DNA from 2 places in the Parageobacillus sp. NEAU-HV-2 genome. Region 1 is predicted to be linked to the other one. Evidence: riboswitches for the same ligand, from Rfam matches in the RefSeq annotation. Region 1 holds a riboswitch; the other holds the start of a gene.
The links. Region 1 has a riboswitch for cobalamin ahead of AC1WMD_RS11110 ((2Fe-2S) ferredoxin domain-containing protein). Riboswitches for the same ligand answer to the same signal wherever they lie in the genome.
Positions count from the first base shown of each region.

Region 2: linked by a shared signal. The riboswitch ahead of AC1WMD_RS13495 (ABC transporter substrate-binding protein) and the one ahead of AC1WMD_RS11110 ((2Fe-2S) ferredoxin domain-containing protein) in region 1 are both predicted to bind cobalamin.

Region 1 is NZ_JBXUJJ010000006.1:27,371-30,780, reverse strand. Features, by position in the region: gene cbiQ (cobalt ECF transporter T component CbiQ) at 1-416, opposite strand, end outside; gene AC1WMD_RS11120 (energy-coupling factor ABC transporter substrate-binding protein) at 413-697, opposite strand; gene AC1WMD_RS11115 (energy-coupling factor ABC transporter permease) at 701-1,441, opposite strand; gene AC1WMD_RS11110 ((2Fe-2S) ferredoxin domain-containing protein) at 1,438-1,836, opposite strand; cobalamin riboswitch at 1,961-2,153, opposite strand; gene rraA (ribonuclease E activity regulator RraA) at 2,213-2,698, opposite strand; tRNA gene AC1WMD_RS11100 (tRNA-Gln) at 2,801-2,872, opposite strand; gene AC1WMD_RS11095 (glycerophosphodiester phosphodiesterase family protein) at 3,388-3,410, shown strand, end outside.
Region 2 is NZ_JBXUJJ010000008.1:79,446-82,855, forward strand. Features, by position in the region: gene AC1WMD_RS13485 (APC family permease) at 1-499, shown strand, start outside; gene AC1WMD_RS13490 (PH domain-containing protein) at 623-1,237, shown strand; cobalamin riboswitch at 1,562-1,776, shown strand; gene AC1WMD_RS13495 (ABC transporter substrate-binding protein) at 1,907-2,863, shown strand; gene AC1WMD_RS13500 (FecCD family ABC transporter permease) at 2,829-3,410, shown strand, end outside.

The sequences.
Region 1 (3,410 bases):
ATGGATGGCACTTTCATTCGCTTGAGAACATACAACATCTCTGGAAACGGGGTAGTCACTAGCAGGAAAAATAAACAAGACCATGCCGCGACCGAACGGGATAGTAAAGACATCGCAGTGAACATTTGCGAACGATCAATAGAAACATGAAAAGAACTGTCAATGGAAACAAGCAAAGCTGGAAAACTCACCATCAGAAACAATGCCACGACTCCGAGTGTTTTGGCGTACACTGTCCATGAAACACGCGCATACCCGATAATCCATACGGCAAGCCAAATCGTCATCATTACTTGCGTTTTCCAGTTCCCTATCATGGCCATTATTAATAATAGAAGCGAAAATATCACTTTTTGTTCGGGACGTATGGTCCGCAGGCGGTTATTGTAAGCGATGGTGTCAAACTGCCGGATCATTTTGTTTCCTCTCTTCGGTTCGCTCGGCCTTTATAGACGCCTACAATATAGCCAATAATACCGGCTCCGACTGCCGCTTGCACAGAAAACAGCAACGTTTCCACCTCTCCGCCTGGCGGCTCAAATATGGTTTGCGCCCAAGGCTTATAATGAGGAGCGATCACCTGAATCGTTTTTTCCGCCTGGCCATCCGTGCCGCCAAAATCAGATTCATGAATGAACAATAACGGTGCTACTACTAATAAAACGGCAAAAACGAGGAGAAAAAGACTGCGCTTCACTATTTACACTCCTCTCTCTAATTGACTTAGTTCCCGGCTACTATAAGTGGATAAGAAATTCCAAACGACGACCGTAAGCAGCCCTTCTGTAATCGCCAGTGGTATTTGCGTGATAGCAAAAATGCCGGCAAATTTGGCAAACGAAGCGAAAATGCCACCTGTCGCATCCGGAAACGCCAACGCTAATTGGAATGAGGTGACCACATATGTGGCCAAATCCGAGAAAAAGGCAGCGAAAAATATGGTCCAACGTTGCGGTATATTCCACTTTTTCCCGAAACGATAAATGCCGTATGCTACGAGCGGACCGACGACTGCCATGGACATGGCATTCGCCCCTAATGTCGTCAATCCGCCATGTGCTAGCAATAACGCTTGAAACAGCAATACGATGCTGCCCATCATCACCATCGTCCATGGACCAAACAGCACCGCGCCGAGCCCTACCCCCGTTGGATGTGAGCTGCTTCCAGTAACGGATGGAATTTTTAAGGCGGACAGTACAAACGTAAATGCCCCCGACAGCGCAATGAGCAACTTTAGTTCCGGATGCTCACGTGTAATCCGAATGAGTGAACGCAAACCGATGATCAAAAATGGCAAAAACATGAGCCACCAAAAAATCACCCATCTTACAGGTAAAAACCCTTCCATAATATGCATCGCAAATGCCGATGAACTTTCAGAAAAAGTAAAATAGACAACTAAACCGAAAAGGAAAAGGACGGATTTCCATTTTTTCATGCTCTCGTTCCTCCCGTTGTTTTGCATAATTTCGAGATTCCTAGAGGGGCAGTAGATTGCTTTGCCATCATCAATCCTTGCGTCCCTTCATAACGGTACGTTATCGTTTCTTCCAACCATTCCCCGTTCCGTAAATGCCTTCGCACAACTTCCCTTCCTTTTTCCGGCGTCATCCCGTTGTACCATACGCCTTCAGGGTAAACGATGACTACACATGCATCTTGGCAGCGGCCATTGCAGCGCGTCCGCGTCGTATGTACGAGGCCATCTAACTCCAGCAGTGCGATTTCTTCGCGGATGGCAAGCGTTACTTCCTCTCCCCCTTTACGCATACAGCTGCCTCCATTGCAAATCAGCACATGATGTTTCGTTCCGATTAGGTTCCATGTTGTCACGTTCAATCTCTCCTTTTTGGCAAAATAAAAAGCACCTCTATACGCAGAGGTGCAGAAAAATGCATACAAATATAGCCCAAAAGTATACCATTCTCCCGCACGTCTACCTATAATCCCGTAGGTATCCGTCCGAACAAATAAGGCAGGTCTCCTGACTTAGGATCATCGCTTTGTTACGCCTTCCCGAAGTTCCCTTCAGTGACATGATGTAGCAAAGCTCCCCATCACAGTGGCGGGTACCGTGACGGATTTTCACCGTACTTCCCTTTTAAGCCGATTCTCTAATGAGAAAAGGCACCTTATTTGTTTGGCATATGATATCGATTTTTCATAGAACATTTCTGTTATTCATAGTAGTATAAATTTTTAAATATCGTCAATCACTTTTTTTCAATAAGTCCGTTTTCGCCAATACAATACCGTCTTGATCAGCGTACACATAAGCGCCTGGCTCCCAACGCACGCCGCCAAATTCGAGCACAACGTCCCGCTTTCCTTTCCCTTCTTTTTTGCTTTTCACCGGGCAGGTGCCAATCGCCATCACCCCAATCGGCATATTGGCAATCTCCGCGGAATCGCGAATGCAACCATGGATAATCACGCCCGCAAGCCCTCGATCGCAGGCAATTTGCGCCAAACGATCGCCAAGCAGCGCGCAATTGCGTGAACCTTTTCCGTCAACCACTAACACTGTTCCCGCAGGAACGGTCTCTAACGCCTCGCGGACGAGCACGTTATCCTCAAACACCTCAATGGTCGCAATCGGTCCGGAAAATTCTTTTTTGCCGCCGTATGATTGCATTGGCAGTTGGCAAACTTGCAGTTCACTTAAAAATTCATCGCATAAATCTGCTGTTTTCACCATCATTCCCTCCTCGCTACGTCTTATATTTGACATCTTTGTCGAAACTCCTGCTTTTTTGCACAAAAAAACAGACAAGCGACATTGCTTGTCTGTTAGAGACTGGGCTAGCTGGATTCGAACCAGCGCATCACGGAGTCAAAGTCCGTTGCCTTACCACTTGGCTATAGCCCAATTATAATAATGATAGTCATCATGTTCTCGCCAAACGGTTTGCGGCGAGATGATTTGTACATTTTGTATTATATACAGGAGTTTTTGTCTCTATACCTGAAAACATCTAAATTTTATACGCTTTTCCTTCCCGATTTTTTATTCGTTTCGGTATGGGCGGAATCATTTTTTCAAATAATATATTTATCTCGATATGATTGGCAAAGCACTAATCGAATCGATGAAAAGCTGAAAGTTCTTTAAAAAACGTTCAAGTTTGACCATTACAACATGGGGCCCGCTTTTCCTTCGTAATAATGGAACAACCTTGTTTTGCCTTTGTTCTTGGACATGATCCGAACTTCTCCCAAATAAAAAAAGCACGCAAAGTAATCAAAACGTTTGATTTTGCTTCCATCTAAATTTTTTATATTTTTACAGTTTTTTAAACTTAATTCCATATTCACTTTACCCTTATTTTTTACAATAACCATGTCGAAAGAAATCCATTCTTGGAAAGGGAGAGTGAAGAATCAGTGAAAAAATCAACAAAAATCGG
Region 2 (3,410 bases), on a different contig from region 1:
GAAGTGGACAACGATTTTGGCAACGGCGTTTTCATGGGGGATTGCCAACGCGCTCGTAGCACAAGCGGCTATTTCGCGCATCCTGTATAGCATGGGAAGGGACAGAAAACTGCCAAAAATATTGTCAAAAGTACACCCAGAATTTCAAACGCCATATGTCAGTACCATTATTGTCGCTGTCATTTCCCTGATTGTCACTACCGTTTTTGCCTCGCAAATTGATAAGCTTGCTTCGCTTGTAAACTTTGGGGCATTAACAGCATTTCTGTTCTTGCACGTTTCCGTGATCAACTATTTTCTGCGCAAACAAGGAAGCAAAGATTATTTGAACCACCTTCTTTTTCCGCTTATCGGTCTAGTGATTATCGGCTATGTATGGTATAGCCTTGATCCGTTAAGCAAAAAACTTGGATTGATTTGGCTCGCTATTGGCCTTGTATATTTGCTTTTCTTAAAATTAACAAACAAAGACTCTAGTTTCGGAGATGAACTGCAATAACGTGATAAAATCCAACGCGTTTTCCGAGCGCGTTGGATTTTATTTTTGCCTAAAGATTCGGGAATGGAAACCCATATGATATAATAAACATAAATAGGTACCTTTAAAGAGAGGGGCTGTATGATGTTTGGAAAAGTCGCCGCTGATGTGCTTGGATTAAGTGATATCGGCTCGGTCATTAAGCCGGAAAACTACGATAAAGTCGACGCCGATGATTACGTAATGCATGAAGATGGGGAGAAGATTTATTTCTTAATTAAATCGAAATCAGATGAGTATTGTTTTACGAATAAAGCGCTGATTCATTTGGATGGCACGAGCGCAACCAGCAAAAAACGCGTATTGCGCCGCTATGATTATTACAAACATCCGATTTCCGACGTGTCGCTCGAAACGGCGGGAACCGTTGATCTAGACGTGGAGATTAAATTTAAAATCGGTGCCCATGTCTATTCGATTGACGTTCATAAAAAGTATTTAGAAGAACTAAAAGATTTATATAAGTCGCTGCTCGCCATCGCCGAGCTTTGCCATGAAAACGAAACGAAGCTGGAGTACGCGCACAAAAGTTTGGAATTGACTGCGAACGTATTCGGGCGCGTGAAAAGTGACACAAATAATTTCTTTGCCGATTTCAAAGCGGTGAATGAACTCGCGTTTCAGTGGCTCGTTGACGCGAAAACAAAATATACGGTGAAAGACTTCGGCTTTGTCTTTGAACGCTATATTAACAATTAACAAGCTAATCTAGTGAGATTCGCGTCAGCCCGAAGAAATAAAAGAAGCGAAGTTTGTTGAATTGAACCGAAACCCTCGACGCATTCCCCTTCTATAATGCGAAGCATTTAGGATGAGTACAGCTGTATTTAAGACAATGGATGCCCCGATTAGAATCTTTGATTTAGTCGGGGAGGTTCACCGGTATATTAATAATTGAGCTGTTCCTTTGTCCCCCGCCATCGGGGGATTTTTATATATCTTGAAATCAATGAACCTTTCATTTTTTTATTGCCAAAGTTTTTCTTATCCTTTAATATTATAACTGTCAATTGTTCGACAATTTCATACATTCGCAGCAAGGTGCCAAATGGAGCGATTCGCTCTTAATGGCTTAATAGGGAATCTGGTGAAAGTCCAGAACTGTCCCCGCAACTGTAAATGCGGACGAAATGAAATCGCCACTGTACGGTACGATGGCATGCGCCGTTTGCCGTATGGGAAGGTTCAGAGTAGGATGAAGCATGAGTCAGTAGACCTGCCTTGCCTGCTTGTACGTTTCCTAATCTTCGGGGGGTGAGAGTAGGAAGCGGCAACGGTGGCTGCCTTTGTGCATACATATTGCCGTTTCTTGCTCATTCCGAGTTAGGAATGGGCTTTTTTATTTTACTTAAGAAGGGGGAACGAAAAATGAAAAAATGGAAACAGTATGTGATGCTGCTTGTATTTGTACTTACATTCGGCCTATTGTTCGGATGCAATGGAGCGAACGAAAGCAAATCGCCTGCGAAAAAAGAAGCAACAAAAACGGAACAAACTGCGTTTCCGGTAACAGTGAAAGATGGATTAGGGGAAGAAGTGACGATTAAGTCGGAACCGCAAAAAATCGTTTCCTTGATTCCAAGCAACACGGAGATTGCCTATGCGTTAGGATTAGGCGACAAAATCGTTGGCGTCAGCGATTTTGACAACTATCCGGAAGATGTGAAAACGAAAGAAAAAATCGGCGGCATGGATTTCAACGTTGAAAAAATTATTTCGCTGAAACCGGATTTAGTGCTTGCTCATGCATCAGGCGCGCACAACTCGAAAGACGGGCTCAAGCAGCTGAAAGATGCAGGCATTACGGTGCTAGTAGTCAATGATGCGAAATCGTTTGCTGATGTATATCATGCGATCGAATTAGTTGGCAAGGCAACTGGAACTGATGGCAAAGCGCAAGAAATCATCAACAACATGAAAACGAAACTGGAAGAAATAAAAGAAAAGGCAAAACAAATTAAACCGGAAGATCAAGTAAAAGTATGGGTCGAAGTATCACCAGCTCCAGAAATTTATACGGCTGGAAAAGGGACATTTATTGACGAGATGCTTCAGGCCATTTCCGCGAAAAACGTTGCCGGTGGCTTGGAAGGCTGGCCGATGGTGACGGAAGAAAAAGCGGTGGCATACAAGCCGGATGTGATTATTACTACCTACGGCGGAGCGAAACAGGTGTTAGAACGCGCGGCGTGGAAAGACGTACCGGCGGTGAAAAACAAGCGCGTATATGATGTCAATACCGATTTAGTCAGCCGTCCGGGCCCGCGTCTTGTTGAAGGAGTAGAGGAACTTGCAAAAGTCATTTACCCGGAAATCTTTAAGTAATGCATCGATGTATATCATTGCCGTAACGGTTGCGGCCGTCTCGCTTTTATTAGGGATATCGATAGGTTCGCTATCGATTCCCTTTTCTACTATTATCAAGATTCTTTTTTCGACCTGGCTTGGGTTGCCGCTGCCCGGCGATGTTCCCGATGATCTCGTGCAAATCGTGATGGCGATCCGCCTTCCGCGCGTGGTGCTCGCGTTTCTTGTCGGCGCGTCGCTGGCAGTTGCGGGAGCGGCGTTTCAAGGGATGTTAAAAAATGCGCTTGCCGATCCGTATACGCTTGGCGTGTCATCGGGAGCCTCTGTCGGTGCGGTGCTCGTCATTTTTTTCGGTATTCAACTGCCGCTCTTTGGCACGTTCACTTTGCCGATCGTCAGCATTTTATTTGGTCTGGGGACGCTCGCACTTGTGCTTTTATTTACAAGGGCAGTGGAACGGCAAATGTCGGTGGAGACGATCATTTTGGCCGGGATTATATTTGGAGCGTTTTTCAGCGCCCTTATTTCTTTGATGATTGCGCTGACTGGGGAGGAATTGAGACAA